Regions from separate parts of the Carnobacterium gallinarum DSM 4847 genome, predicted to be linked through region 2. Evidence: a T-box and tRNA genes for the amino acid it is inferred to sense, from the RefSeq annotation. Region 2 holds a T-box; the other regions hold tRNA genes.
The links. The T-box of region 2 lies ahead of argS (arginine--tRNA ligase). A T-box ahead of a tRNA ligase gene usually reads a tRNA of that ligase, here a tRNA-Arg.

Region 1 (8,253 bases), on a different contig from region 2:
TTTGATACCGAATGTGATGCCCACTATCGATTTTTCTATTTGCGACTCGTGCTAATAATAAATTCATCTCTGATTTCGTAGGTGCCTTCTCATAGATTGATTCCTTCGTCTTATTACCAAACTTCCTGTTAAATGATTGAATCCATTTTGTTAAAAAATGATTGGCTTCCACAATAGATTGGATCCCTGCTAATTCTAAATCTACAGGAAGTCGTGATTGAACCGTGCCGTTTAATCGTTCTACACGGCCTTTCGCTTGTGGAATAGAGGAGGTACGAATGTCAATACCGAGTTGATGGCAGGCAAAACCAAATTGCGTGAAGGTATCTTCCTCAACGACTTTCTTGGTTTTGGATTGATAGTCAAAAACGGTTCGTTTATCGGTTAAAAAAGCTAAAGGAATCCCTCGGTTACGGAGGATCTGATGGAGCACATGATAATAGCCATTGAGCGTTTCTTGCGTGTCGAAATACCCACCAACGATATCCCCAGAAGCGTCATCAATCGCTAAGTGAAGATGGGTGACGTCGTTCCCGAACCAATTGTATGAACTGGCATCCATTTGAATCAGCTCTCCTTGGTATTTTTTCCTAGAGCGGCTAGGATGGATTTTTTCGGGTGAAGCCAGTTGATCTTCGGCTCTTGGAAGCAGTGGATTATCAAGCTTTGTCTTTGCTTTCATTGATTGTGCTTTGATTCGAGCTTTTATTTTTTTTCGTGTCTTTCTTTGTGTTTTAGGTGAGATAATATTCGCTAGGTATAAAATATTTCGAATCGTTGTATCGGTGTAACAGATCGCATAATCCTCCTTTAATATTTCAGTAAAGTGCTTCACATTCGGTTTTATATTAAACTGTTGATAAAGCCCAATGATTTGTTTTTTTACATCCTCCGGTACGGCATGCATCTGTTTTTTTCCTCTATTGCCGTGTGAAAAAACAGCCTTTCCTCCTTCTTGATATTTTTGGATTAATCGATTGACTTGTCTGATCGAGAGATCTAGTTCAACACAAGCTCTCTTCTTATCTTTTCTTTTTTCTGTGACAGCTTTTATTACGTTATATTTCTTATCTTCATTCATTGTTAGTATTATCCTTTTCATGGTTTGATTTTATCACGAAGGGACATTTTGTGCTTCGATTACATTAAGACATTATCATGTTCGAACGATATAGAGGATTTCTTTTTAAATGGACACAAGGGTATCACTTTCTATTTCCTATCTGTATCCCACCTTCTTGACTAAGTAAAAAGAACGGGCCTAAATATTCAGTAGAATTGATACTAATTTCACAATAAAAATCATTAGTCTAACTAAATAAAATTCAGATAGCTATTAACTTTATTATATCCGCTCTAAATCCGTCTGACTATTCTACATAAAAAGGCTATTTATACAGTGTTTATTAATAAAAAACACTATTTAGTGATTTTCTTCACTTACATTAGTTACATAAGTTTAGATTAATTACATATTGTTAACTTATTCACAATTAAGCAGTAAGATAAGCATGTAAACAAGATATGGCCGTATCAACGAACTACACTTTGTGATAAAAAATACATTCTTTGGAGGAAACACCATGAACATCTTAGAAATTATTAAAACGACTGTCACGGACATGAATATTATTAGCGCCATCACATCAACAGTCTTTATTATCTTACTTGGCTTCTTTTGCCGCAAAAAAGGGATCTTCTCAGCAGAAGTCGGAAAATTATTATCTAAAGTCGTTTTAACAGTAGCATTACCTGCCTTAGCTTTTAATGCTTTTATGCAAGATATTGATCCTGATACATTAAAACAAGGGATGAACGTTTTAATCTGGGGAATTGCGATTTATATTATTTTAATTTTTGTATCAAAACCCTTCTTTCTTAGTTATAAAGGGGATCGTCAAGATACCTTACGTGTGTTAACTATTTTTGGTTCAACAACATTTTTCGGCACACCGATTGTTAGTGCTATCTACGGACCTATTGGTGTAATGTTTAGCTCAATCTTTAACATTGGCTACCGCATTTTCCTTTACTCATATGGCTACATTAAAATGAGTGGTTTAAAAATGGAATTAAAAAATATTAAAACAATGTTCTTAAATCCAATCATTATTGCAACTTTTGCTGGTTTAATTATTTGGATTTTCCAAGGTTATATGCCACAAGTTACCGTCGCTGGATTAGATGGTGCCGCTGCTCATCAAGTTGCTTTTCTACGTATTGATCAAACGGCAGTCTGGTTATTTAAACCAATGACTTATTTAGCAGGTTTAGCTTCACCACTTGCTTGGTTATCTATCGGTTCAACATTAGGTGAAATTAGCTTTAAAAAAGCTGCTTCAGATAAAACTTCATGGTACTACAGCGTGGTCAAAGTTATTCTTGTACCAGCTATTAACATCGTTTTATTAGCCTTATTATCTGTTACTGGTATTTTACCAGTTAGCTTCACAGCACTTGCTACTATCGTTATTATGATGGCAACTCCAACAGCTACAGTTGCTGCCGCTTATGCCATTAGTTTTGATAAAGATGCTCTTCTGGCATCAAACGCCTCACTCTTATCAACCGTCACCGCTGTTGTGATGACACCCATCTGGATTATCATTCTAGAAGTTATTAGCAAAACAGGTTTATTCTAAAAATCAACTAAAAAAATAAATTATTCTCAGGAGGAAACAATTATGTTTAAAATTGCTTGTTACGGAGTTCGCCCAAATGAAGTGCCTTTCTTTCAATCATTGAACAAATACAATTATGAATTAACTTTGGTGGAAGAATTACTAACTCACGAAAATATTGAAACAGCTAAAGATCATGATGCTGTTTTATTAAGAGGAAATTGTGTTGCAGACCGTCAAAATTTAGCTAAATTGAATGAGTATGGCATTAAATATGTCTTCACTAGAACAGTTGGATTCAACCATATTGATCTAGAAGCTGCAAGTCACTACCATATGGAAGTGGCTCGTGTCCCTTCTTATTCACCAAATGCAATTGCTGAATTATCTCTAACTCTAGCAATGATGCTTTTACGTAACACGGCTTACACCACTTCAAGAACATCTTTTAAAAACTTTGTTGTTGATACACAAATGTTTAGTCGTGAAGTTCGTAACTGTACAGTTGGAATCATCGGAACAGGTAAAATCGGTTTAACAGAAGCTAAACTATTTAAAGGATTAGGTGCAAAAGTCATTGGGTATGATGTATTTGAATCAGATGCTGCAAAAGACGTGTTAGAATTCAAAACATTAGATCATTTATTAGCCGAAAGTGACATTGTAAGTATTCACGTGCCCTATTTCCCAGGTCAAAACGATAAAATGATTAACTCAGACTTCTTAGCCAAAATGAAAGAAGATGCTATTCTAATCAATACAGCTCGTGGTGAATTACAAGATAATGAAGCAATTCTTGAAGCACTTGAAAACAACCAACTTGCTGGATTCGCAACAGATGTCTTTGCCAATGAAAAGGATTTATTCTTTAAAGCATTCCAACCGTGGCAAGCTTTACCTGATCCAACTGTTCAAAAATTGGTTGATCTCTATCCACGTGTTTTAGTCACTCCACATATTGGTTCTAATACTGATGAAGCATTAGCTAACATGGTAGAAACCAGTTTTGAAAACTTTAATGATATTTTAACTACTGGCAAAACAGCAAATGCTGTAGAGCTTCCTGTTATTGCATAAAACAAAAAATTTACTCGTCCCTCTTCATGAAGTGGAATGAGTAAATTTTTTTTATTCATTTATATAGCGATGAACATCATTTGTTTTTGCTTGATTCAACCGATATAAAGTCAATGGCCTTCCAATTTCTAAGTATTCCATCTCTTCTTCCAAAACTTGAATTTCTGCTAAAAATACTAAATATTTTTTTGTTGAAATTCTCGATAATCCGACTTCTCCGGCTAACTCTTCTGTTGAAAAGGAGCTTTGATGCTGTTTGATTTGATAATAGATTTTTTTCAAAGTAAAACGTGATAATCCCTTAGGTAATTCTTCTTGATTTTTGAATTCCGGAACTTCCTCATTTATCAATCTAGAGCTATTAAAATACTTATCCAGCTGGCTTTGATCTGTTGCTTGAATTTCTTGTGTCACATTTGTTAGCTCTTGAAACTTTTCAAAAGCTAATTTAAAACGTTCAAAAGTGAATGGTTTAATTAAATAATCAACGACCCCATAATAAATTGCCTCTTTCACTGTTGAAACATCATTTGCCGCAGTAATTAAAATAACCGCTACTTTCATTTTCTTCTCATGTAATTCTGCTAAAAATTCTAGTCCTGTCATTCCTGGTAAATACACATCTAATAATAATAAGTCAACACTTTCTTTTGCTAACAGCGCTCGTGCATCTTGAATATTTCGTACATTGCCAATAATTTCAACTTCAGCAATCTTTTGAATAAACTGCTGATTTAACGTTGCAACCATTGGATCATCTTCAATAATTAATACCTTTGTCACTTTAAGTCCTCCATCTCATAAGGAAATTCAATATAAAAAGCGGTTCCCTCTCCTTGTTGACTTTTCACTTCAATAAAACCATGATGATTTGTCACAATTGTTTGAATTAAATTTAAACCATATCCTCGATGTTCGCCTTTAGTTGAAAATCCTCGTTCAAACATCTTTTGTTGAATATCTATTGAAATTCCTTCTCCAAAATCAGTCACTTTGATAATTAAAATTTGTCCTTCTAAATCATAACTAAGAAACAATCTTACCTGTTTCTTGGTAGTTTGCATTGCCGCTTCTTTAGCATTATCTAAAAGGTTTCCCAAAATTTGCAATAAGAGATGGATACTGTCACTTGCCTTTAAATCCGGCAAAAAGGAATTCTCTTCTAAAACAATCTCAACACCTTGTTCCTTAGCTTCGTTAATTTTACCTAATAAAAAGCCGGCTATTGCTGGAATCTTGATTTTTTCAGTAACAAATCCAACTTCTTGTTGATAGTCTTTTGTCAATTGACGAATAAAAAGCGATACCTCATGATATTTTTCAAGTTCAATCAATCCTAAAATCACGTGCATTTTATTCATAAATTCATGAGTTTGCGCTCGCATTGAGTCGATATATTGCTCCATTCCGCTTAATTCGTGAATTAAATACTGCATTTCAGATTGATCTCTAAACGTAGCTACAGCCCCGTATACTTCATCATCAATAAATATTGGTGCAATACTAGCAATCACTTCAATACCACTCAAATACAATGCTTGATCCTTTATTTTCGCTTTTGTGATAAAAACTTGCTCAAATAAAACTGTATATAAATCAGTATCTAGCTTATTTCCCAGTTGTACTTCTTGTTGGCTAGTCGATTTAGCGAAGATTTTACTCGCCTCACTGTTCACTAAAACGACATCTCGTTCAACTGATACAGCTAAAATCCCTTCACTTACTTCGTTCTCAATAATATCTTTCTCACTTAAACGTGTAGCAATTTCTGCGGGTTCTAGACCAAATAAAATAGCTTTTACTTTTTGAGATAAAAAAATAGCTCCGACTACTCCAACAACTAATCCTAAAATCAAGCCAACTAAGATTGTTTTTTGAGCTTCACTGACTTCACGATTCATAGAAACCATTGTCAATCCAACACATACAACGCCAATAACCTCACCTTGGCTATTAAAAATCGGTGTAAAATAACGATAACCTTCTCCTAACACTCCAACCTGTTTGGAATAATGACTTTTTCCTGTTAAAGCTTTTCTAGCATCTGGAATATTTGAAAAAGGTTCACCAATCACTGTTTTATCTGGATGAGATAAGCGAATCAAGTCGGTATTCAGAATCACCACGAAATCAACACTCGTCGTTTCCGATACCATCTCAGCATATTCTTGAATATCTGTTTGTGGAACTTTTTTTTCAAGCCCCTCTTTAACTACACTGCTTTCTGCAACTAAATTGGCTATATTAGAAATTTTGTCCTTTGTATTTTCAAACTCTTTATTAATCACATAATTCCGAATAAGTACCGCTGATACAATTAAAGAAACAATTGTAGCAACTGTCACAACAACAATAATCGTTGATTGCAAAGATAATTTTTTACGTTTAGGTAAATTAAATAAAGTTCTTTTTGATTTTGAATCCATATACTAGATTCTCCTTTAATTTTTCTTTCTCCAATATACCTAATCAGACGTTATTTAGCAAATTAACCGTTTAGTTTTAAGGAAAACCAACTATTTTTTTAGTAAATTTAATTATATTATAAAATAATGTTGACTTTTTATTCAATTTTGTCTATAATAAATCTTGTCGTTAAAACTTGTCTCAATAGCTCAGCTGGATAGAGCATCCGCCTTCTAAGCGGACGGTCGGGGGTTCGAATCCCTCTTGAGACGTCTCTATAAAATTCACGTAAAAAATAACTATCACAATGTGATAGTTATTTTTTTATTCACTTTTTATTCATTTAAATAGTGACGTCTCTCTACTTATAATCTAAACAACAACCAACTATATAAACTACCAGATTACCTTTCATTTCTCAATCAGATTTTTGTTTAAAATACTCCAACTGCTCTGACTATTAAACATGCAATTTAAGTTAAAAAATAACGATTTGTACATAGATGTATTCAATCAAACTTATTCGATTATTTCTTTTTAGAAAAAATTATGATATAATAACGAATATTCTTTTATGGAATCTTTCTCATAAAAGAGTTACCCTACTAACAATAAAACGAGGTGCACTCATGCATTATTTATATGCAAATTTATTAGGTGAATGGACGTGCTTAAATCTTGATCCCAGTTCATCTATTGATGGCATTCATCCAGATTTATGGTTAACACAGCATCCTGAATTATTTTTTGAAGAAAAATTTATTTCAATAGTTTATGCCGGTGTACATTACCAAATTCATCCAACACAGATTCAAACATTCAAAATGGCGAAAAAATGGTAACTACATACTTATGAATGAAAAAAATTGATAGTTAGACACAATCTTTCATGTTCTAACTATCAACTTTTTTATTTTTCAAAAATCGATTTGCTCCACATAATTCTACTCCACTCATCACGATTCACTTTTTTTACATACAACTCAAAATCTACTTCGGCTGTTTCAAAAGGCAACGTAATCACCCCTAAAACTACAAAAGCATATTCCGAGTGTGCTAATTGAAACAATTCTCCAACACGTGGAACAATCTTAAAACTATTTTTAAAATCGCCCCAATTGTCATCATTTTTGACATGAACTAAACCAAACCAAGTCTCTGAATCATGACTATGAAAATTATTCATGGCTACCCCTCTTTAATTAAAATTTCTCTTAATTCATACTTTATTTCTGCTACAAAATGTTTTAAATCTTCCACTTCAATTGCAAATCGATATCCTTGGTCATACCCTTGTGTTTTTCCTTGAGATAAAATATCCATATTAAACCAAAATTCCACTTCAATTAAATCTGCCTCTAATGGATCTAAAAAAATCATTCCAAAATAGGCTTGTGACGAATAAAATTCAATTTCTTCAAATGTATTAAGGGTTTCTTTTTCTTGGATATTTTTTTCAAGTTCTCCAATTAAACGATTAATTTCATATAAAGTGAAAAAAGCCCCACGTTTCGCTTCATATTCATAAGCCTCTTGGCCAATTTCCAATTTTAATGAAAAAGGTATCCAAGACTCATGGCTACTTTCTCTAATTTCTAAAAATTTATTGTTTAACAATCTCAACATTAATGTAATGTTTTTATCTGTATTTTTTACTATTGCCATACTCTTCACCTCAAATTCACTTCTATCTTAAGATACTCTATTTATAACGAGAATTCAATAGAAACCGTTTTATGTGATAGTAAAAAAAAGTTAAGTTTCTTATTGTATTTAAGAAACTTAACTCCTACTACGTGATATAATCAAAAACAATCTGATGTTTTTTTAATTCTATATCAATGGCCTCAATCACATGGTCATTTCTATCAACAAAAGCTAGTCCTTTGGCAATAAAATAATTTTTAGAACCCGCCACAGTATCACCTAGTTTAAACAAATTATAGCCTAACTCAAAATACAAAGCACTTAAATTATAACGTGAATCAATCTGTATCAATACTTCTATTCCTTCTCTACATAAATCAACAGCTTTTTGGTAATCTTTATTTGCTGAGTAATGTTTCGCCGTATTAAAGGAAATTTTCGCTAGTTCTTTTTTCTCTGATAAATCTGCCGTTTCAAATTTTTTCATATGCTTCAATGATTT
Region 2 (8,253 bases):
TGCAAGAAGAGCTTGTTTAGCATTTTCTAAATTGCCATCTTTCATTAAACCTGCTTTCTTAGTAATAGCAATCATGGTTCCAGTTGTATCAAAGATTGTAATTAATAAGAAAGAAAGAACAGCTCCGTATAAGCCATTTTCAATCACATCTTTAAAAGGGGTGATTGGATTTGTGATCATTAATTGATGACCAAAATCAGGCAACGCCATAAAACCATCAAATTTGATTTGACCAGTGAAAAAACTAATAATTGCAATCACAATCATACTAATAAATAATGCACCACGTACATTTAAAATCATTAAAACAACACTTAACATAATCCCAATTAACGTTAAAATAACACCTAAACTATTCAAATCACCAAGTTTAACTAAGTTTGCTTGATCGGCAACAATGACACCAGATAAACGTAAGCCAACGAAAGCAATAAATAGTCCAATTCCTGCTGTAATCGCTGATTTTAATGTTTCTGGAATCGCGATAATTAATTTTTCTCGTAAGCTAGTAAAAGATAATAGTAAGAAAAGCACTCCCGCAATAAAGACTGAGGCGAAAGCCGTTTTATAATCAACACCACTAGCAACAACTGTTACAAAGTAAGCATTCATTCCTAAACCAGGAGCAATTCCAATTGGATAATTAGCAGCTAAAGCCATCCAACCTGTTCCAATAATTGCTGCTAAGATTGTTGCCATAAAAACTTGGTTAAATGGCACACCAGCAGAACTTAGAATAACAGGATTAACAACAATAATGTAAGCCATTGTTAAAAAGGTTGTAAGTCCTGCCATAATTTCTGTTTGAATCGTTGTATTATTTTCTTTCAATTGAAAGAATTTTGACATGATAAATCCTCCTAAAAACGAATATTTACTAAAGACATCTATTATGATATTCGTTTTTAGCAGTAAAAGCAAGTTTTTTTGAGAGAAATCTCTAAAAAAATGACTAATGTTCGTAAAGTAATCGCTTTCGTTATTTTTTATTAAAATAAGCTAAGAAATTGAGGAAATAACACTCAACTTCTTAGCTTATTTATTTAAGGTTGCTTAGGAGGTGTTTCACCGCCATTTCTCATTCCCATACCACCGCCCATTCCAGTAGTAACAGCTTCTCCTGTTTCTGAGATGCTAGTATTGGTTGTTGAAAGGGTAACTTCGGTTAATTTAGTCCCACTTGTATAGGTTCCATCATGATACATACCACCTGTTTGTTTGCCTGAATGACTACCACCAGAATAAAGAGTATAGCTAGTATTTTCAGTTAGTTTTGGTGTGCTGACAATAATTGATTGAAAATCTTTTGTTGGAGAAAATGTCATAAGTTCCTCACTAGAATCAGAAGCAAGATGGATAAGAGTGCCAGCTTTTTGTGCATTAGAGAAAACTAAATTTAAAGAAGATTGAGATGAAGAATCACTAGGCATTTCAGCCATTCCTGAACTTCCAGCAGCAACTAACACACCGCCAGTTAAATCAAAAGTTCCATCATAATCCAATGCACCATTGCCACTATCTGTTGGACCATTCACTAAAACAGTTCCACCACTCATTTGAATATCACCATTTGAATCAAGTCCATCACCAGATGCATCAACTTGAATGGTTCCACCACTAATAGTTAATAAATAATCACCACTAGTACTATTACCTGGAGCAAAGTTGTCCATTTGTCCACCTGGTCCTGGTCCATCAGTAGAGCCATCACTGCCACCACCAGCATTGATACCATCATCAGAACTCACAACTTGGATATCACCACCTGAAATAGCAATAGTGGCTGCTTCTAGTCCTTCATAAGATTGTTTAATAGCGATAGTTCCATTTGTAATAGTTAAGGTATCATCAGCATGAATGCCATCGTCACCAGTAGCAATGTCAAAAATTCCTTGATTAATTGTAATTGTCCCATTTGTATGAAGAGCATCATCTTCTGCGTCAATTGTAAATGTTCCTTGATTGACGACTAAATTGCTACCAGCTTTCAGACCTTTATAACTATCTGAAGTTTCAGAATCAGAGGTTGCATTGGTTGATTGAGTCGAATTGTTTTTCTTTGTTGCATCTTCACTACCAGCACCAGTCGTAATCTTAAATGTTCCATCAGAAATATTTAAATTGGTTTCAGCTTGAATGCCGTCATGACCTGCCTTTATTTGATAAGTTCCACCATCAATATTGATTAATCCTTGCTCAAGATCAGTTGCATTGGTTGCTTGAAGTCCATCGTTTTCAGCTTCAATATCAAATGTTCCTGCTAAAATGGATAGTGAATCTTTTCCACGAATGCCATTATTTTTAGCGGTTACCTTGAAGATTCCTCCAGTGATAACTAAGTCATCTTTACTAGTGATTCCATTTTTGTAATTGCCGTTAACCGTTAAGGAACCAGTCCCATTAATCGTTAAATCATCTTTACTAAAAATTGCTGCATCTGGTTCATCTGTAGTTGCATCTGGATAGACATAGTCTGTTGCATCGCTGACGGTATTTTTTGTTCCATCAGCTAATGTAATGGTCGTCTGATCGGCCTGTTGAATATAAATTGGAGCAGTAGTAGTGCTAGTCAGGTCAACACCATTTAAAATAATACGAACAGTATCCTCTTTATTAGCATTTACACTAATTTGTCCATCACTTAAAGAGCCGCTTAGTATATAAGTTCCAGCAGCTGTAATGGTTACCGTGCTATCTGTTGCTGCTGCACCAGAGCCGTCGATTTTGATAGCATCTTGTTGCAACGTGATTTTTGTTGCGTTTCCTTCCTCCCAAGTCGTTTCTTTATCGGTATCACTATAGCTACCAAATAAGCCACTTGTATCAGCTTTTGAAACAGCTGATAATTCTTTAGCTTTGTCTGTTGTAGTGGTGGATGCACTAGTTTGAGTTGCTGTTGTTTTATTTGTATCCGTTGAACTAGTCTCATTCTTAGTTCCGCAACCAGCTAAAGCGACTAATATCAATGTTGCCAGTACAATTTTTTTAGGAAATATTTTCATAATGAAGCACCTCTTTCAGTTAGTTTAAAGTTCATCTTTATTAGTAGCGACTTTGCCACAAATAATCGTTAAGTTGCCATTCCGGCGGCGCACTTCATCAATTAAGTTTTTTTCTTGGGCAGTATCTTTTAACATAATTTGATAAACCAACTCATATAAGCTTCCCATATTCGTTGTTTTCACCCGAGTTAAACTCGAAGTATAGGTATATTTTTCAAATAAATCATCAAATAGTTCTGTGTAATCCAAATTTTCAGGAATTGTAATTTTTAAGGATTTTTCTGCTGTTTTATTTTGACCAAAATGAAGGGTGTTTAATAGAAGTAGCATTGTACCAATAATTACTGAGAAAAGCGCCACATAAACTAGGTAGCCCATTCCTGTTGCTAAGCCAATACCCATTGCCCAGAAAATACTACTGATTTCTCTTGCACCCCCGGCTACTGAACGAAAGCGGATCAAACTAAAGGCACCTAAAACAGCGACACCAGTTCCTAAATTCCCATTGACTAACATAATCACCGTTTGGACTAATACAGGTAAAATAGCTAACGTAACAATAAAACTTTTAGTGTAAACATTGCGATACATATGGACAGAAGCAGCTCCAATTCCTAAAATCAATGAAGTGGCTGTGCATAATAAAATTTGTAAAACAGTAATATCTCCGGTTGTTGATGGTAAAATACTAGCTAACATAATTCATCTTTCCTTCCATATATAAGTGTTGTTTATAGCAGTTGGCATATTTTGAGAATGAGGCAGGGTAGAGCTGGTGTTTAGCTAAAATCTGACTTAGCCAGAAGGGAATTGATCCTAGAGCTTTGACTTCCATTAAACATTCGTCTTCTGGTAATAAACAAGCTCCATAATCACCAGCACTTAAATCTAGGTCTTCATTACGCCAACGAACACGGAAATCAAAAGTAATCCGAAAATCAGGATCTTCTTTGCCAAATAAAGCCACTCGATCATAAGCAATCATTACTTTAGGGCTTAACTTATGACGTGCTAAAAACCAATCGATTTCTTGCATAATTTGTTCATTAGCAATTGGTGAATCACCAGAAGTTAGATACGCAGATGTCTCTGCTAAAGTCATTGCAGCACGACGTTTATACACAACTCCATTGAATTTTTTCTTCAGTTCCATAAAAACTTTGTCTTGTTGTGAAGGAACCCCATAGCTACGAATTCTGAATTTTTCTCGGTAAACAGGTTTATCCATAGAATGACGAATCAGCTGGAAATCATCAGTATCGTAATAGAGTGAACAAATTGTATGCAGTCCGCAATCATCTTGCTCCATATACCGTAACAAATCTTGATAGAGAGCGTCGAATTGGGGTAATGACATACGGTATTTTTTTTCACGACGTTCAAAAATATGTTTATTTTTACTCATAGTTAAACTCCTTTAGTTCATATAGTTATCATAAATAATGGCAAATGTACTCGCCTATGTATGTATCATAAAGTCTTTAACTTAAAAGTACCTTAAAATAAAAAGAACTCGTTATAAAATAAAAAAACTAGGAAGTAAGAATCAACAATGTGATTCTACTTCCTAGTTTAACAAGTTATTTTTTACATTTCGTCAGGTGCACCAACACCTAATAAACGCAAATCTTCTTTTAAGACAATCGTAATAGCTTTAACTAAAGCCAAACGAGCTGGTTTTTGAGCATCGTCATTTAATACTTTTACTTGTGCATAATAACGATTGAAGGCTTGTGCTAAATGAATAGCATGTTTTGCAATAACAGATGGTTCAAATTTTTCATACGCACGTAAAACAGTAGTAGGGTATTCTTGTAATAATTTAATAACTTCCCAACTATGTTCGTCATTTAGTGTCAATGAATCTGGTAGGGTGTCATCGAGATCACCAGCTTTACGCAAAATACTCATAGCTCTTGCACGAGTATATTGAACATAAGGACCTGTTTCTCCCTCAAAACGAACGACTTCTTCTAATGTAAAGTCAAAATTATTTAAACGATCATTTTTCAAATCATGGAAAATAACGGCTCCAATTCCAACTTGACTAGCGGTAATATCTTTGTTCGCCAAATCAGGATTTTTTTCACTAATTTGTTGGTTTGCTAGATGAACAGCTTCATTCAGAACTTCTTCTAATAAAACGATTTTCCCTTTACGAGTAGATAATTTTTTCCCACCTTGAGTAATCAGACCAAATGGAATATGATGCATATCATCTGACCAATCAAAACCTAACTCTTTTAGAACGGCTTTTAATTGTTTAAAGTGATTACTTTGTTCATTCCCAACAACATATAGAGATTGGGCAAAGTTATATGTGCGCTGACGGTAAATAGCTGCAGCTAAATCACGGGTAATATAAAGGGTTGCTCCATCTGACTTTTTAATTAAGGCTGGATTTAAATTGTATTTTTCTAAATCAACAATTGTTGCTCCATTATCAACAGTTAACAAATGTTTTTCTTCTAATAAATCAATGACTTCATCCATCTTATCATTATAGAATGCTTCACCATTAAATGAATCAAATTCAACACCTAATAATTTGTAGATATGATTAAATTCTTCCAATGATTCTTCACGGAACCATTTCCATAGCGCAACGGCTTCTTCATCGCCATCTTCTAATTTTTTAAACCAAGCACGTGCTTCATCATCTAATTCAGGCTTTTCTTCAGCTTCAGCGTGGAATTTTACATAAAGACGTAACAATTCATTGATGGGTTCAGCCTTAACACTTTCTTCATTGCCCCATAATTTATAGGCAACAATTAGCTTTCCAAATTGCGTACCCCAGTCACCTAAATGGTTAATCCGAATGGGTTTAAAGCCAATTTTTTCAACGATATTCGCAATTGAATTTCCGATTACAGTTGAGCGTAAATGTCCCATTGAGATTGGTTTGGCAATATTTGGTGAAGACAAATCGATTGGAATAGTCTGACCTAATCCGATTGATTGGTTTCCATAATCAGCGCCAGCAGTTAACACTTCTTTTAAGACAGAAGCACTAACTAATTCTTTATTTAAGAAGAAGTTTAAATAAGGACCAACAACATCAACTTTACTAACCGCTGGAGCAGCGATTTTTTCGCCTAGTTCAGCAGCAATTTGTTGAGGTGCTTTGCGAAAAGCTTTTGCTAAAGCGAATGTTGGAAATGCAATATCTCCATACTCAGCTGATTTTGGTTTTTCTAGCAAATTGAAAATTTCTTCAGTTGTTAAGGTTTCACCAATTTCTTTTTGCAATAATTCAGCAACAATTAATTTGTATTCCATTAAAAATTCCTCCAATAGTTTGTGTTTTCATTCGATTTGTCTATAAAAAGGCATAAAAAAAACGCCCAAACTTGAATAAATTCAAATAAGAGACGAGTAAAAGGGCCCGCGGTACCACTCTTGTTGCTTATAGCTGTGCTATAAACCACTTGTTTATTGATAACGGATAACAAATCCGAATAATTCTACTAAACTGTTCAAATTATTTCTTCCAAAGTGCGTTTCCTTCTTTCAACAGTTATTGGCTCCCACCGTCCCAACTCGCTTAAAACCTTATGAAAAATCTACTCTCTCTGTCAACAAAATTCTGATATGAAATTAGCTATAGTATAACAAATCAACCTCTAGATTGCCAACATTATTTTTTTATTTCACATTTTCATAAAAATGAATGGGAAATAAAAGCAGAATATCGTTTCGTTTGGTATAATGGGAGGTAGGAATTAAAAAAGGAGGTTTTCTGATTATGAAGAAAACAAATAGGCAGCTGGTGATTAAACAAATTATCAATAATCATGATGTTGCTACTCAAGAGGAATTATTACAGTACTTGAAAGAAGAAGGCGTGGATGCCACGCAAGCAACGATTTCTCGTGATATTAAAGAAATGAATTTAGTCAAAACTACTTCTTCAAAAGGTAATGTAAAATATACCTTGTTCCAACAAAACAAGCTTTCCGATCAAGAAAAATTAGAACAGACGATTGGTGAAGTAGTGATTCGATTAACACAAGTTCAATTCATGACGATTATTATGACGATTCCAGGAAATGCTCATGTTGTAGCGGCTTTACTAGATGCCATTGATTTTCCTGAAATGGTAGGAACGGTCGGGGGAAATGACACGATTTTAGTGATTTCAAAAGATGAAGATGAAGCTCAAAAAATGTATGATTACTTTAATCAATGGACGAATTTTTAACCAATAATCAACGATAATAGGGGGAATGATTGAATGAATGAGTCTAGTATTCCAATGTTAACGATGTTACAAAACGGTTCCGATGTTCGCGGAATTGCAATTGAAACTGAAAAACAAGTAGTTTCCTTAAATAGTGATCGGGTTGAACGAATTGCTTACGGATTTGCTTCTTGGTTAAAAGAAATAAAAAAGTTAGCAGTAGATGATCCACATTATCCTTTACGAATTGCTGTTGGGCATGATAGTCGTCTTTCTGCCGAAAAAATTAAAAGCGCTTTAATCGAAGGGCTAGTAAATGCGAATTTTGAAGTAATTGATGTTGGATTAGCAACAACACCCGCTATGTTTATGGCAACACAATATGTAGACTATGATTGTGATGCAGCGATCATGATTACAGCTAGTCATTTGCCTTATGAATACAACGGTTTGAAGTTTTTCACTAAAGAGGGTGGCGCTGAAAAAGAAGATATCACCTATATCTTAGAACATGCAGATTGGCAATATGTTTACTGGGGGAATATGCAAGGCTTTGTCAACCATCGATTTCTACTGAAAGATTACGCTAGTGATTTAGTTGAAAAAATTCGTGAAGGAATCAATGATTCAGAAAATTATCGAGAACCATTAAAAGGTCGACATATTATTGTTGATGCGGGAAATGGTGCCGGTGGCTTTTTTGCAACAGATGTTTTAGCTGTGTTAGGGGCGAATATCGAGGGAAGTCAGTTTTTAGAACCTGATGGTCATTTTCCAAATCATATTCCAAATCCAGATAATAAAACGGCTATGATGAGTATTCAGCAAGCAGTACGAACTCATAAGGCTGATTTAGGTGTTATTTTTGATACAGACGTTGATCGTTCGGCATTAGTAGATCATGAGGGGAAACCTTTTAATCGAAATAATTTAATTGCAGTGATTTCAGCGATTTTGATTAAAGAAAATCCTGGAACGACGATTGTCACAAATTCAACAACTTCTGAGCATTTAAAAACCTTTATTGAAAGTTTAGGCGGAAAGCAAAATCGTTATATTACAGGTTAT
Region 3 (8,253 bases), on a different contig from region 2:
ATTCGTGGAATTTTATAGACCACTCTACCCGTTTCATCAAAGAAATATCCAAAAGCTTCACCAACTGCTGCTTCACGTTCAATTAGAGCAAGGGCATCTGAACTCATGCCACGTCGCTCGGCCATCAATCTTGCATCCCCAATACTATGAAGAACACAATTTGCATTATCCACCATTTTCAACGTATTGTAAACCGCTGGCTCTTGTAATAATGGTTTGTAGGTTTCTTCGCTAACTTGTTCTGGTACGTAGAGAACACGATTCTCTCCACCAGTCTGCTTCGCCATCTGCGCACTAACTGCATTGGCTTGTATGTCAACGGCCTCACCTAAACCACCTCGAGCTGGAACAAACACAAGATGACGTTTATTGGATAGAGCATCTGTCATATGATTTGCAACCTCGGCCATTGTTGTCCCACCCATTACCGCAATGATATTCGCGCCTTCTGGTAAAAGAAAGTTCAATGACTCTGTTGTTGCCCGACCTAGCTCATCCATTACTTTTTGCTGTTCATCACTATCACCACTAGCGATAATACAATGTTCGATTTGAAAGTAAGTTGCTAACTGATTTTCTTTCTCACGCATACCTAAAAGCTGCCCCATTACTTTATCTAATTCATGATAAAGAACTTCGCCTGAAGCGGTTAACTCCATTCCAACCTTTGAACTTTGAATAATATTTTGCTTTTTCAAAAAGTCTGTTTCAGTTCGTAAAACACGTTCTGTTACATCCATTTTGTTAGCTAATACTCGGCGTCCAATCGGTCCCAGCAAATAAATATTACGTAAAATCTGATACCGCTCACGCAAAGTATCCATAATATCAGGTGCCACCTTTTCAATAATAGACAATACGTCCTGCATTTCAAATCATCTTCCTTCGTTGGTCATCCAGCGACCAGGTAAGTCGTTTGGCGACCCTTAGTGGCTAAAAAAAGAAGAGATTCATTTAAAACAACAACATTTATCTGATTACACAATCTAATTGTCATTATTTCTATGCAGTATTTATCGACTGCTTTCATCTCTTACTAATTCATTTTAACAGTTTTCTTCCTATCTTTCAACTAAAAAGTTCAGAAAAATCCATTAAGGAATTTACAGCTATTATTGTGACTATCATGTGTCAAATTTCACTTACTTAAAAGCGTTTATTTTTATTTTTCAGAACAGGAATATTCGTTATAAAGTTCAAATTAAGCTTATTAATGTTTAAAAGTTGGTCGGTAAATGACCAACTTTTAGATAATTCTCTAACATTAATCAAACCTTTTGCGTTTTGCTGATGAAGCAATGTTTAAAATATCACGATACTTAGCTATTGTCCGACGAGACACTTCAATCCCCTCAGCTTTCATTAAATCAACTATTTTTTGATCCGATAAAGGTTTATTTTTATTTTCTGCCTCTATAATAGTCAATAACTTTTTACGAATGGCATCTCCAGAAACATCTTCATCATTTACACCTTCACGAACAGTAGATTTTCCAAATGAATTTGTAAAAAAACTTTTTAATTCAAAAATGCCAAAACCCGTTTCTAAATATTTCCCATTAACAGAACGACTAACCGTTGATTCGTGAATCTCTAATTTTTCAGAAATTTCTTTTAACGTTAGCGGTTTAATTGGATGGTCTGTTTTTGTAAAAAAATCTCTTTGTCGCTCCACAATTGCCGTTCCAACTTTGACAATCGTTTCCCCACGTTGAGCAATGCTACGTTTAATCCACTCATATTCATTGAATTTTTCCTTCATAAAACGTGTAACATCTTTCTCTTTAAATTGAGACATTTCTTGATAGTACTCTTTTTGGAAATGAACAACAGGCAATCCTGTTTTTGCCGATAACACCTTAATCACATCTCCATCTATTCTAACCACTAAGTCCGGACGAATATACTGTTCTCTAGAACCATCATAAACAGCTCCTGGACGTGGCGTTAACGTTTGCACATAATCAAATATTTCTTGAATTTCTTCTAATGAAATATCAAAGTTTTTTGTAATCTCTTTCCATTTACGATTAGCAAAATTCTCGAACTCTTCTTCTATAATTACATAAGCCATATTAGGGGCATCATCATCTCGTTCAATTTGAAGCATTAAGCATTCTTGTAAATTTCTAGCTCCTACACCTGGTGGATCTAGTTGTTGTAATAATGTCAGGGCATCTAACATCTGGATATCTTCTGCTCCCACAACCTTAGCAGCTTCTTCTAAATCAATTTTTAAATAGCCGTTATCATCTATGTTTTCTGTTAATAGCAAAACCAACTCTCTTAAATAAGTATCACGCATAGTTAAATGAATCTGTTCCAATAAAAATTCAAATAACGAAGTACTTGTATCTGGGACTTGATTTAAATAATTAACGTCCTCATGATTGCCACTATTTTGATAATTTGTTTTTTGAATTGGGTAAAGTGAAGATTCGCCAGCAAAATCTCTTTCAACTGTAACTTCAATTAAAGGATTTTCTAAAGCTTTTTGCTCTAAAAAATTAGCCAGTTCTTCTGCATTATATTGAAGCATTTGAATAGATTGTTGTAATTGTTGGGTCATGGCCATTTTTTGAACTTGTTTTTGTTGTTGACTAAATTTTTGTTCAAAATTCATAAGACTCTCTCCCTCTTTCCTTACTTTTATAGCTTTATCATACCATATTTTTCTGGGGAATAGAAATTTACGAAAACGCTTAAAAAGAAATCAACTTGTTTTTATATTAAAAATGAGTTTAATTTAACTAGTTATCTTTCGTTTCATATTGTATCCAATTACTCTTGATGGTAAAATGATACGTATAAGTATAAAATAACATTACTTTTAATTCTACGTAACGCTATAGTTGGCTAACCAAAGCAATTATTCTATAACTAAATTCTATAAATTATAGCGATTACTTGTTAAATAGTGTATTAGATATTTATATTAGTTTCAAACTATAATAAAAAGGGAGATGTCAAAATGGCGAAAAAAGATACAACTCAGAAAAAATCAATTTTAAAGAAATGGTGGTTTTGGTTAATTATCATTTTCGTAGTTGGAGGTATCGGAGCAAACCTTGGTGGTAATGGTGACTCTGCAACTACTAGCAAAAAAACTACAGAAACTAAGAAAAAAGAAGATACTAAAGAAGATACTAAAAAAGAAGAACCTAAAAAAGATACTGACACAACTCTTAAAACTAAATTCGATACAATTACTTTAGGTGACATCTTAAACAGCGGTGAAGGTGGATCATCCTATGATTCAGTTGTAGCTGAATTCGGCAAACCTATGACAACTTCTGATTATCAACTTCAAGGTGTCACAACAAAAATGGCTTCTTGGGCTGGTTTAAAAGGTGGAGATATTATGACGTCACTAGTTGTTATGTTTTCTAATGATAAAGCAGTAAATAAAGCAATAACTGGTTTAAAAGTTCCAAAACATGAAAAAGTAACACTAGAACAATTCAACGCTGTTCCAACAGATAGTACGTTTACCTACGATGCAGCAATCGCACAATTTGGCGAAGCAGATTCTTACTCAACATCACTTGTTAATGGTTCTACAACGACCTTAGTTAGTTGGTCAAAAAATACAAGCGGTAGTATTGGTAGTAATTTCAACATGGCCTTCACTGATGGAGTAGCTATTTCAAAAGCAAATATTGGTTTAGAATAACAATTGATTTTCTTTATAATTATTTAATACTGGTGAGTATATTGCTTGCCAGTATTTTTTATTTACTTAATTCTATTCTCTAATCCTAAACTAAATAAAATCAAAAACTATCTAATTAATTTAACGAAAAAAAACACTATCTGTTTTTATAGGAAAAACAGATAGTGCGCCACTATTATTTTGAGAATGTCAGTCTATTTATACATTCTTATAAAAATGTCGCCTGGGGGAATCGAACCCTCATCTCAAGAACCGGAATCTTACGTGATATCCATTACACTAAGGCGACTAAAAACTCAACTATTCTAGTTTATCTGAATTTATCTGAAAAGACAAGCAGAAATTCAAAAGGTTTATAAAAATACAAAAGTTTTTACTTGTCAAATTTACTACCTACCTTCTTAATTTAAGTAAATAATTTAGGTATCATACTTTTCCATAGCTACTATTTTTTTCAGCTCCCCCTCAAAAAAATATTTTTCTAAGCAAAAAAAATTGACCTTTATTGACCATTGGAGTAAAATACAATGTAGTAACAAGTAACTATTCTATGTTACAATAAATTCAACACGAACCTTATGAAGGAGGAAATAATATATGAACTTAATACCTACAGTCATTGAACAATCATCAAGAGGAGAGCGTGCGTATGATATTTACTCTCGTCTATTAAAAGATCGAATCATCATGTTAAGTGGTCCAGTTGACGATAATTTGGCTAATGCGGTTATTGCCCAACTACTTTTCTTAGATGCTCAAGATTCTGAAAAAGATATCTACATTTATATTAACTCACCAGGCGGTAGTGTCACTGCTGGATTGGCTATCTATGACACAATGAACTTCATTAAAGCTGACGTTCAAACAATTGCTATGGGACTTGCAGCATCAATGGGAAGTTTCCTATTAACAGCTGGTACAAAAGGCAAACGTTTTGCATTACCAAATGCTGAAATTATGATTCACCAACCATCAGGTGGTGCCCAAGGACAAGCAACTGAAATTGAAATTACTGCTCGTCATATCTTAAAAACTCGCGATCGTTTAAACAAGATTTTATCTGAACAAACTGGACAACCAATTGAAGTCATCGCTAAAGATACTGACCGTGATAACTTTATGAGTGCTGAAGAAGCTAAAGCATACGGCCTAATCGATGAAATCATGGTAAACAGTTCATCATTATCAAAATAAACCGTACTAAAACTAGAAAAGTCGAAAATTTGACTTCTCTAGTTTTTTTAATCATTAAGCAAAAAGCTGCTTTATTTTGGTGATTCGCGTTATAATAAAACCAGTGATTCTTAAGGAGGATTTTATTTATGGATATTAGTAAAATTGATGCAACAAAAGTTGGAACAGATTTTGGGTTCAAAATAGGAAATGAAGATGCACCTGTTAAAGTAATTGAATTTATTAATCTAAGTTGCCCTTTTTGTAAAATGTGGCATGATTTATCAACTGAGACATTAGATCATTACGTTGCTGCTGGGAAAATTCAACGTATTATCAAACATTTTGATAAAGAAAAACCTTCTCTGCAAAAAGGAAATGTTGCACATCATCATCTAGATTATTCTAATCCAGAAAAAGCTCTTGAAAATATGAACTTTTTATTCCAACATCAAAGTGCTTGGAAGGAATTAACCAATGAAGAAGTAGCCGAATACATTGAAAAAACAGTAGACTTAAAAAATCAACCGAATCAAGAACAGATTAATGGAATAATTGCTGAGGCTGAAGCATCGGGGATTTTCTTTGTCCCAACAGTAATTATTGGCAAACATATTTTTGATGAGCATATTACACCTGAAGAATTAGTTACTATTCTTGATAGTGAGTTGGCACATTAATACTTAAAAATACTCTACTAACTGGGAATACTTATCCAGCTAGTAGAGTATTTTTATTTTCACCAGCCTCTTTGATAAGCTACTGGCGCATCTAATTGCTCTAAATCATTTAATTCAATTGCCGCATCCCTTACCCAATATGGATTTCTCAGCAATTCACGCCCTAAAAATACTAAGTCTGCTCGATTATTTTCAAGTATTTCTTCTGCTTGATTAGCCGTTGTAATTAAACCAACTGCTCCAGTAGCAATACCAACTGAATTCCGAATTTTATCTGCATAAGGCACTTGATAACCAGGAAAAACAGCTGGTGGTTGAACTGGAATTAATCCACCTGTTGAGACATCAATAACATCTACACCAGCATCCCGCATCCATTTACTCATCAATATATAGTCTTCCAGATGAGCTCCATCAGGAACATAATCCTCACAAGAAACTCGAACAAACAAAGGCTTTTCCCATATTTCACGAGTAGCTTTAATAAGTTCACTTAGCAGACGGTAACGATTTCCAATTGGTCCACCATAATGATCTTCCCGATGATTGGTTAATGGCGATAGAAACTGATTAATCAAATAGCCATGAGCTCCATGTAACTCAATCACATCAAAACCAGCCTGTTTACTCCGCTCCACAGCTTTTTTAAACGCATCAATCACTGTTGATAGCTTTGATTCATCTAACGCTTCTGGAACAGCATATTTCTCATTAAAAGCAACAGCTGAAGGAGCATAAATAGTCGTATTAGGTACTTCCGATTTACGTCCCGCATGATTTAGCTGAATGCCAACCTTAGCGCCACTAGCATGAATATGCTCAACTAATTTAGTTAAACCCACCACATGTTCATCTGTCCAAATTCCCAAATCTGCTTCTGAAATTCGTCCTTCTGGTAAGACCGCAGTTGCCTCTAACATAACTAAGCCCACTTGACCAATAGCACGAGTTCCATAATGAGTCATATGAAAATCAGTTACTTTCCCATCATGATTTGCTACAGAATACATACACATCGGAGACATAACAACCCGATTTTTAAACTGAACAGATTTTAAGTGATATGGTGCAAGTAATTTTGATTTCATCTTTTCAAACCTCACTCTATTTTATTTAGTCATTTCTCGACTTCGTAAATCATCAGCAATCTCATTTATTTTTCGTAAACGATGATTGATTCCTGACTTACTAATAGCCCCACTAGGAACCATTTCGCCTAATTCCTTTAAACTAATATCTGGATATTCTACGCGGACATCAGCAATTTCTCGTAATTTAAGAGGCAACTTGTCTAGACCCATCATTTCATCAATATAGGCGATGTTTTCCATCTGTTTCCCAGCCGCATCAATAATCTTATTCAAATTCGCATTCTCACAGTTCACTAAACGGTTCACTGAATTACGCATATCTCGAACAATTCGGACATCTTCAAATTTTAACATACCTGTTGAAGCTCCGATTAATGCTAGAAAGTCAGCAATTTTTTCAGCTTCTTTTAAATAGGTAATGTACCCATTTCGACGTTCTAATGTTCGAGCATTCAAGCCAAAATGATTCATCATTTGGCAAATATCATTATTATGTTCCTCATAAATAGAGTAAATTTCTAAATGATAGCGACTCGTTTCTGGGTTATTTACTGAGCCACCTGCTAAAAATGCACCTCTTAAATAAGAACGAATTTTTTGAGGATTATTTATTACTTCATCTGAAACATGAGCATGAAATAACAATCCATCCATAATTGCCAAATCAGATAACACTTCTTTTGTACCTTGTTTTAGACGTACAATATAGACATTGTTTTTCTTTAATTTCATTTTGCGGCGCACTAAAAGCTCACTTTCAACTTCATAGTGATCCTTTAATAAAATATAAATTCGACGTGCAATTGCGGCATTTTCTGTTTGTACATTTAAAATAAATTTTTGATTCACTAAGCTTACTGCACCATTCATCCGAATTAATGCAGCCAATTCAGCTTTAGCATGTTCTCGATGCACTTCTAAAGTAGTTAATTCTTTTTTCACATCTGCTGCATATGACATCGTTAGAACCTCCTTTCTTGCAATCAGTCCTTATACGATTTTTTGATCTTTTATATTTACACTAAATACTAAGCGCAATAATTCTTCAACAACCTTGCCGCCATCATGGAAAACCCCAGCGTCCCGCAACATTAAAAAGTCTGCTGAAATAACATTACATGCCTCATTCCGCATACCCTCAAAATCATGTGACACTTGAACCAAATACTCATCATAACGCTCTGTATCCATGTAATCCTCAGGTACATGTTCAGTATTGACTAAGACTGTATCAATAAATTTTTCGCCTAAATGCTCATGTAATACTCGTACATGATCTGCATCAGAGAAATTTTCTGTCTCACCTAATTGAGTCATAATATTACAAATATAAACAACATTTGCCTGAGTTTTAGTCACTGCCTCACCTAAATCAGAAATCATCAGGTTCGGTAAAATGCTCGTAAATAAGCTTCCAGGACCTAATACAACCATATCTGCTTCCATAATCGCTGCAATCACTTTACGAGAAGCTTTGGCCTCATGATTGTTTTCTGTTGGCGTCACAAAAACACGATCAATTTTTTTACGATCTTTCGCGATTTTTGACTCTCCCGAAACTTTGGTACCATCTTCAAAAACAGCATGTAAAACCAGTGCTTCTTCTGCTGCAGGGTATACGTGTCCATCTACATGC
Region 4 (8,253 bases), on a different contig from region 2:
TACCAAAATATTGAAGGAGGAAATTAAATGTCAAAAGAAATTACAACTCAGTTAGTTCAAGAATTTAATACAAATTTAGCAAAACGTGTGGATGCTAAAGCTATTCAAAATGCTATAATGAAAAATGGAATCAATGCTGCAACAGAAAATATGTCTTCGGTGATTGCGATGACTCCTCTCTTCTCAGATGAGATTGAAACTGGTAAAGTTGCAAATCAAATGCAAAGTGGTCGTTGTTGGATGTTTGCTGCATTGAATACCTTCCGTCATTTACTTAGCAGTAAATACAACATTAAAGACTTTGAGCTATCACAAAATTATGTGAATTTCTGGGATAAATTTGAAAAATCTAATTTCTTTCTTGAGAGTATTATTGAAACTAGTGCAGAACCATTAGATGGACGTTTAGTTTCATGGCTATTGGAAACACCACAGCAAGATGGTGGACAATGGGATATGTTGGTTTCATTAATTAAAAAATATGGCGTTGTGCCTAAGTCGGCTATGCCAGAAACTTTCCAAAGCAGTAAATCTGCTGATTTAAATCATCTATTAGATTCAAAGCTTCGTAGCAATGCTTTTACTTTACGCTCAATGATTACAGAAGGAAAATCCGTAGATCAGCTAGCAGCTGTTAAGACTACTATGTTGCAAGAGATTTATCAATTATTAACCTTTTCATTAGGAACTCCGCCATCAAGCTTTGATTTTGAATATCGGAATTTAGATAATGAATTTAAACGAGAATTAAACCTTACACCTCTTAACTTTTTTGCAAAATATGTTGATTTAGACTTAGATGACTATGTAAGTGTAATCCATGCACCAACTGCTGATAAGCCATTAAACCAAACTTATACGGTAGAATTTTTAGGTAATGTTATTGGCGGCACACCTATTCATTATTTAAATGTAGAAATGTCTACCTTAAAAGAATTAGCCATTCGTCAAATCCAAGATAATGAGTCTGTTTGGTTTGGTTGTGATGTAGGTAAAGCATCTAATCGTGTTTCTGGTATTATGGATACAGCTATTTTTGATTATCAACAAGCATTTGGTTTTAATGTTGAGCTAGATAAAGCTCAACGCCTAGATTATAAAGATAGCATTCTAACTCATGCCATGGTCTTAACTGGCGTGAATCTTGTCGATGGCAAATCAAATCGTTGGAAAGTTGAAAATAGCTGGGGGGAAAAAGCAGGAAATAATGGGTACTTTACAATGAGTGATGACTGGATGGATCACTATACGTATCAAGTTGTTATTAATAAAAAGCATCTTTCACCAGAATTGCAAGCAGCTTGGAAGCAAGCCCCTCATTCATTAAAACCATGGGATCCAATGGGTAGTCTAGCTATTATGCATTAAAATCAATTATTAACTGCCGTTACTAATTTTTTCTAAGATAATAAAAATAGTGAATGTGAGTAAAATAAAAAACTGCAAGAAATCAACATTTGTAAAAATGGATTTCTTGCAGTTTTTTTCAATGTTAAAACTGGCATCCCAGTCTCTATCCAGTTAAGGTTAATTTAAAACCAGCTGCCAAGAAACCCCATACTGATCCTTTATCCAACCGTATTTTTCAGCAAATGGATAACTAGCCAATTCCATTAAAACACTTCCATTAGCTGATAACCGATTAAATAAATAATCAACTTCTTCCATAGAATCACATTCAATAAATAGTGAAAATGATGGTGTAAAATCAAATTCATGTTTAATCGTGCTATTTAAAAAGCGCAATTCTTGACCTTTAATTGTAAAGCTTCCCTGATAACTATCGTACTCTTCGATGTCTGATTGTGCGACTACTAGACTCATTGATTCCATAAAAACGTCTTGATAGAAAGCAAGAGCCTCTTTTGCATTTCCTTGAAACATTAAAAAGGGACTGACTGTTTTCATTTTACACCCCATCTTTTAGTAGTTTACTAAAATTATCTATAAAAAAACGAATTGCTGATTTCAGTCAATTCGTTTTTTTTATTATGCTTCGTAACGTGCAGATAAAATCATTTCTGATAATGAATCGTTCAAGCTAGCTTCAACTTGTTCAGAGTTCATTGATAATAAACCTGATGATAATAATGATGCAATTCCTTGAGCAACAATCCAAATCTTAGTAAATAATTGGAATTTTTCATCTTCAGATAAATCTTTTGTTTCTTCTTTTTCGTTCATTAAGCTTAGTGCGAAGTCTAAAGAAATTTTATGCATTTTTTCAATACCTAAGTGATTTTCAATGTATAGAGCACGGAATAAAACTTTTTCAGTATCAGCAAAATAAATATAATTTAAACATGCATCCAACAAGGGATCTCCTGTATGTTCATGTGAGTATATTTCAGTTTTTAAATATGTTTTTATTTTTTCAAATAATTCATTTTTTAAATCGTCCATATTTTTAAATTCTAGATAAATCGGTTGAGTCGAACACTTCATTTTTTTAGCAATATTACGAGCTGTAAATCCCCCAAATCCTTCAGTTTTCACAACATCATACGCCGCGTTTAAAATTTGTTGTTTCGTAATTGTCTTTTTTCTAGCCATCCGGCTACACCTCGTTTCATTATTTTAAAAGCTTAATTTTTTATTTATATCAATAGTTCCCCCAACTGCTTAGGCGTAACTATTAAAATATTACGTAATTTTTTAACATGTCGTTATGTCTAACATTATTTGACTAAATAAAAGCAAGTATCAAATTATTCCTGATTTATAAATTCAATGTAATTTAATAGGTTATTAACAAAAAAAAGAAAACGAATTTTTTATTCAAAAAGCATATTTTTAGTTTTTGTATATTTCTATAAAAAGAATTCATTTTAGAAAATAATTTTTTGCTAAATCATTGATACTTCAAAGTTTAGAGTAATAATGTTATTTTTACAGCTAGCATGTTTATGCACTCATATTTAAGAATTTTATACATCATATTTAAGATAAAAATTTATTGCTATTTCTATTATGTGTGTAATTTAATTCTACAGTTAAAATAACAATACATGTCATTGTTATTTTAACATCATTGTATCATAAAAAAAAGAACTTTTTTAGTGCAAACCTCTTTATTTTCAATTTACTAACAATTTGTTACAGTTATTTTATACAAATCCCATAAACGCTAGTATTTGAGCCTAATTTTATGTCACAATTGACGATTTTTTCTCAATAAATTGTATCAATTACTTTCCTATGCTATCATTAGTTTGTCAATTATTACCAAGTAATTGACTTAATTTAAAGGATTGGGGGATTTTTTCTATGGTATTACCTAATTTTCAAGAAAATTTACAAAAATATGCTGATTTAATTGTCAGTACTGGGGTAAATGTAACAAAGGGACATACTGTTGTTTTACAAATCGATGTTGAGCAAGCACCTTTAGCCCGTTTAATTACGAAAGCTGCTTATCAAAAAGGAGCAACTGAGGTCATTGTAAAATGGACAGACGATGAAATAACTCGTGAAGTTTTCTTAGGAACTCCTGAAGAACGCTTAACAGATATTCCTCAATACAAAATTGATGAATCATTAGATCAAATCGCTAAAAATGCTAGTCGTATTGCTGTTCGCTCTGCTGATCCAGATGCTTTAGCCGGAGTTGATCCAAATAAAGTTGCTGCTTATCAAAGTGCAGCAGGTCAAGCTTTAAGTGCACAACGAACTGCTACTCAAGCAAATAAAGTTAGCTGGACTGTTGTTGCTGCTTCTGGTGAAAAATGGGCTGCTAAAGTCTTCCCAGAATTAAAAACTAGTGAAGAACAGGTCGATGCTCTTTGGAATCAAATCTTCAAAACTACACGAATTTATACAGAAGACCCAAATAAAGCTTGGGAAAATCACGATCAACTATTAGAATCAAAAGCGGCTGAGTTAAATAAAGAACAATTTGATGCGTTGCACTACACAGCGCCTGGAACTGACTTTACAATCGGCTTGCCGAAGAATCACCGTTGGGAAGGTGCTGGTAGTTTAAACGCACGTGGTGAAAAATTCATGGCGAATATGCCTACTGAAGAAGTCTTTACTGCCCCAGATGCAAATCGCGCAGATGGTGTAATTAAAAGTACAAAACCGTTAAGTTATGCTGGAACGACAATTTTAGGCATGACCTTTACTTTTAAAGATGGTGAAGTAATTGATGTAACCGCTGATCAAGGCGAAGAAGTATTGAAACACTTAATTGCTACCGATAAAGGTTCTAAGCGCTTAGGCGAAGTTGCTTTGGTACCAGATCCTTCTCCTATTTCTCAATCAGGTATTGTTTTTTATAATACATTATTTGATGAAAATGCTTCTAATCATTTAGCCTTAGGCTCTGCTTATGCTTTTAGCTTAGAAGGTGGAACTGAAATGACAGAGGAAGAATTAATTGCTGCTGGTTTAAATCGTAGTAATGTCCATGTTGATTTCATGGTTGGCTCTAATGAAATGGATGTCGATGGCATTCGTGCTGATGGAACACGAGTACCTGTTTTCCGCAAAGGAAATTGGGCTTAAACAACTAATAATGCATAAAAACAAGCTGAGATTTTCTTAGCTTGTTTTTTTATATTTAACATAATATTGATATTACAACAATTATAGTCACAAAATCATATAGATTATGTTATGATAAACAGGAACATAAATTAGATTCATGGAGGAGTATGAAATGAGTACTTGGAAAATTGTTTTATGGTTAGTTTTATTTTTCCCATTGGGTGTTTACTATATGTGGAGATATAGTAATTGGAATAAAAAATTAAAGTATGGAATTAGTGGTATTTATGGGTTAATCTTATTTAGTTTCATTTTTAATCGGCAATTAGCTTTATTAGTTATTTTTGGTGGTTTAGGTTTATTGTATTATGGAATTTCTACATTTAAGGAGAATAGTCGAAATAAAAAAATTACTTATTTTCTTTCTGCATTTGCGCTGATAATTTTTGGTGCTACTTTGATACCAACCACTGAATCGGCATCACCTGTTGATTCTCAAGCCGAAACTAAAATTGTAGAAAAGCCAAAAGTTAAATCAGCTATAAGTGATACTAGTAGTCAGCAAGCTGAGGATGCTAAAAAAATAGCAGAAAGCAACCTTGAAAAGGAAAAGCAGGCTAAAACAGAGCAAGCCGCATTAGCTGTAAAAAATGCAACAGATGCCGTAATTCTAGCAGAAAGTACTCCTACTCGTGAAAATTATGACAAAGCGAATACATTGGTTGTTGCCCTAACAAATGAAAATCAAGATTTAGTCACACGCTTAGGAACAGTGAAACAAAGTGTGGAAACCGAAGAAACACGAGTTGCAGCTGTTAAAGCTGAAGAAATACGTGTTGCTGCTGCTGAAAAGGCTGAATCTGAACGGATTGCTGCTGAACAAGCTCAAGTAGCGGAAACAGCACGGATTGCAGAAGAACAACGAGTGGCCCAAGTAGCCGCTCAAGATGCTGTAAATGCGGCGGCGGCACAACAAGCAGCAGAGGAACAGCATAACCATGATAATGATACACAGGTTGTTTTTGTAACAACTTATGGAACAAAATACCATAGTCGTTCAAATTGTTCAGGATTAAATGCCTCAAAATCTACTCGAGAAACAACTCTTCAAGCAGCACAAGGTAGTTATGATCCTTGTAGTATTTGTTGGTAATTCTTAAAAATAAACCGCTACTAACCCAAATTTAAAATTTGGTTAGTAGCGGTTTTTGATTCCTATATACGTTCCTAACTGGAATTGAACCAGCGACACCACGTTTAGGAAACGTGTGCTCTATCCCCTGAGCTATAGGAACTTCTTTATAACACAATTCATATCTTCTCATGAATATTTCTAAATGTCCATAGTCGTTAGTAAAGTTTTTCTCTAAATTACTGCTTGGTCATTGCAACTTAGCAGAAAAAGCCAACCTTTAACAGATTGGCTTTTTCTTAATAATATATTTTCATAAAAATTTTCCGAACAATTGGACCCATAATGAATAACTGCAAAGGCAGGGCTACAATCAGATTCTTTAGTAAGGCAAAACTATAAATCTTAAAAAAATCATTGGTAAGGCCAACTTCTTTAATCACACCAAATAAGGACATTCCAAAAACCATTCCAATGACCATACAGCTTGAAATTGCTAGAATAATTTGGATTGGCTTTTCTTTGTTAATTGGCAATTTAAAAGCGATTTTCTTTGCAAAGGTCGCAACTACAAAGATATCCAAACAAAAGGCAATCACGTATGCTATCCCACTCCCAATTAAAAATTCAGACCACTTGAATTCTGCTAATCCGCCATTGATCCAAAGATTATACACACTCATAACACTTACCATTCCAAAACACATAATCATTGTAAAAATAAAACTTTCTTTTCTTGTTCTTGGCACTTAAATAACCTCCTAAATTTTACTACAGAGATTAGTATGGCATATAAAAAATTTCTTCGTAAGCATTTTTTTCAAAAATTGAAAATTTTATTTTTTCTATAAAAAAAAGGCTGAACAAAACTAAAAATAGTTTTGCCAAGTCTCTTTAGTAATTATATTTATTCTGTAATAACTTCCCAGATAACTTTTATTTCATCATTCTCATCAATTTCGATTACAGGCTGTCTATTTCCATAAATCATGCAAAATAAAAAGTAAACCATCTTTTCATCCCCTTTAGCTAAAGAGCAACAAGCTTGCTTTGCTAAGACCTATTATAAAGAATTCTTTTGAATAATTTGTTAACAAACTCTAAAATAAAAATTAAGTTCACTAAATTTACTTAAAGAAAGGAATCAAGATACTTCTAGAATTGTTGATTACTTACATTTGCTCAATAGACACTAGCATTTTTTTTAAGTTTTTCTTACGGAAATAACCTAATAAAGTACCTACAACCATATCATTCATATTTTGAAATGCACCATTTGACTCCATTTTTTCTGTATAACTAACTTTACAGTGAGTATCATCAATTGGTTTAATCAAATATTTAGCTTCAAATGTATTTTTCACGGTTTCTGTTTTAAACCCATAGCTACGGTTTTCTTCTATTTCAGTAATTGTAATTTTGCCAGATGCTGTAGAACTGAATTGTTTGGTATAAGAAAAGTCAGCAAGTTGATCTTTATTCACTGATTGCTTCGTATGCTGGCGAATATCATATAAGACCGATTCAATCACTCGATTATAAAAATAATTAGCGGATACATTAAGTTTTTTTTCAACTTCCATTATTTCTTCTCCTCCGTCTTTTCATGATTTGTTGATTTGCCTTTTTTGAATATAAAAAAGCCTAGAGCAACAAAAAACAAGCCAGTTATTAAGATAAGATAATTAATTTTCATCTCAGCTCCAAATGCGCTTGACATAATCACCAATAAACCAATACTCATTACAAACAACCCATTTTTTTGCATCTAACTCTTCCTTTCTTTAGCCCTCAACTGTTACTTGGAAATACAAAACCCCACCATATGAGGTGCCTTTAATAATTTCTTTTGCTTTACGAGAAGCAGCTTCTTCATCTTCAGAATTGGATTTAAAAAATAATTTCATACCTTTTTTTTCAATAAATTCAAATGTTAATCCATCTTCCTTGTACGTTGTTAGTGTTTCAATAATTTTGTCTTGTTGAATAGGTGCATTAAATACGATCATCTTTCATTCCTACTTTCTTTATGTTTATCTTTCTATACTTATTATATAAGCAATTTTCATGCCAAAGGAAGTAATAACAAACAGCTAAATGATAGGGTTTTCAATTTCTAACTTATCTACACAGAACTCGATCCTTCTACACACTTGTTTACTATAGAAAAACCATCCGCTTCTTTCCCTTCATAAATCAACCATTTTTGAGATAGTCCACTGTTTTTTATAACTAATCCACCAATGAAATCACTTACATATATTATAACGTTATTTTCTTTTTTAGCAAATAAAAATAAGTACATAAAAAACTTTCGCAACTAGCTGCGAAAGTTTTTCATTTTTTTATTCTACTGACAACCCAGCCATTTTTTTATATAAATCAACCATTTCTTTCGCTAAATCACGGAATGTAATAGCATTCATTAAATGGTCTTGACTATGAACAGTAAGCAAAGTTACAGCTACATGGTCTCCTTGTGCTTCTTGTGTCAACATACCTGTTTGAGAATGATGCGCTTCCACTAATGCTTTATCTGAATCAATTAATTTTTGATCTGCTAACTCAAAGTCGCCTTTTTTAGCTGCTTGGATTGCTTCCATAGCATCGCTTTTAGCATTTCCTCCATTAAT

Region 1: it encodes a tRNA-Arg, which carries the amino acid that the T-box ahead of argS (arginine--tRNA ligase) is inferred to sense. The anticodon was not compared.
Region 3: it encodes a tRNA-Arg, which carries the amino acid that the T-box ahead of argS (arginine--tRNA ligase) is inferred to sense. The anticodon was not compared.
Region 4: it encodes a tRNA-Arg, which carries the amino acid that the T-box ahead of argS (arginine--tRNA ligase) is inferred to sense. The anticodon was not compared.

The regions. Positions count from the first base shown of each region.
Region 1 covers NZ_JQLU01000005.1:2,826,660-2,834,912, reverse strand. The annotation lists gene BR43_RS17845 (ISNCY family transposase) at 1-1,081, opposite strand, end outside; gene BR43_RS17840 (AEC family transporter) at 1,584-2,642, shown strand; gene BR43_RS17835 (2-hydroxyacid dehydrogenase) at 2,685-3,698, shown strand; gene BR43_RS17830 (response regulator) at 3,750-4,481, opposite strand; gene BR43_RS17825 (ATP-binding protein) at 4,478-6,124, opposite strand; tRNA gene BR43_RS17820 (tRNA-Arg) at 6,303-6,376, shown strand; gene BR43_RS17815 (hypothetical protein) at 6,734-6,946, shown strand; gene BR43_RS17810 (hypothetical protein) at 7,015-7,290, opposite strand; gene BR43_RS17805 (WapI family immunity protein) at 7,293-7,769, opposite strand; gene BR43_RS17800 (helix-turn-helix domain-containing protein) at 7,897-8,253, opposite strand, start outside.
Region 2 covers NZ_JQLU01000003.1:281,422-289,674, reverse strand. The annotation lists gene BR43_RS02300 (NCS2 family permease) at 1-849, opposite strand, end outside; gene BR43_RS02295 (carbohydrate-binding domain-containing protein) at 1,044-3,002, opposite strand; gene BR43_RS02290 (DUF4956 domain-containing protein) at 3,027-3,701, opposite strand; gene BR43_RS02285 (polyphosphate polymerase domain-containing protein) at 3,691-4,407, opposite strand; gene argS (arginine--tRNA ligase) at 4,590-6,284, opposite strand; T-box leader at 6,370-6,593, opposite strand; gene argR (arginine repressor) at 6,751-7,206, shown strand; gene BR43_RS02270 (phosphohexomutase domain-containing protein) at 7,240-8,253, shown strand, end outside.
Region 3 covers NZ_JQLU01000005.1:2,232,168-2,240,420, reverse strand. The annotation lists gene BR43_RS15160 (sugar-binding transcriptional regulator) at 1-869, opposite strand, end outside; gene rpoN (RNA polymerase factor sigma-54) at 1,265-2,623, opposite strand; gene BR43_RS15150 (DUF3862 domain-containing protein) at 2,972-3,673, shown strand; tRNA gene BR43_RS15145 (tRNA-Arg) at 3,891-3,962, opposite strand; gene clpP (ATP-dependent Clp endopeptidase proteolytic subunit ClpP) at 4,271-4,867, shown strand; gene BR43_RS15135 (thioredoxin domain-containing protein) at 4,996-5,526, shown strand; gene namA (NADPH dehydrogenase NamA) at 5,586-6,614, opposite strand; gene whiA (DNA-binding protein WhiA) at 6,636-7,577, opposite strand; gene BR43_RS15120 (gluconeogenesis factor YvcK family protein) at 7,608-8,253, opposite strand, start outside.
Region 4 covers NZ_JQLU01000005.1:137,511-145,763, forward strand. The annotation lists gene BR43_RS05575 (C1 family peptidase) at 28-1,368, shown strand; gene BR43_RS05580 (VOC family protein) at 1,528-1,908, opposite strand; gene BR43_RS05585 (TetR/AcrR family transcriptional regulator) at 1,990-2,553, opposite strand; gene BR43_RS05590 (aminopeptidase) at 3,268-4,506, shown strand; gene BR43_RS05595 (hypothetical protein) at 4,661-5,641, shown strand; tRNA gene BR43_RS05600 (tRNA-Arg) at 5,711-5,783, opposite strand; gene BR43_RS05605 (DUF2798 domain-containing protein) at 5,920-6,369, opposite strand; gene BR43_RS05610 (DUF3284 domain-containing protein) at 6,793-7,203, opposite strand; gene BR43_RS05615 (DUF6609 family protein) at 7,203-7,388, opposite strand; gene BR43_RS05620 (hypothetical protein) at 7,405-7,629, opposite strand; gene BR43_RS05630 (PTS lactose/cellobiose transporter subunit IIA) at 7,966-8,253, opposite strand, start outside.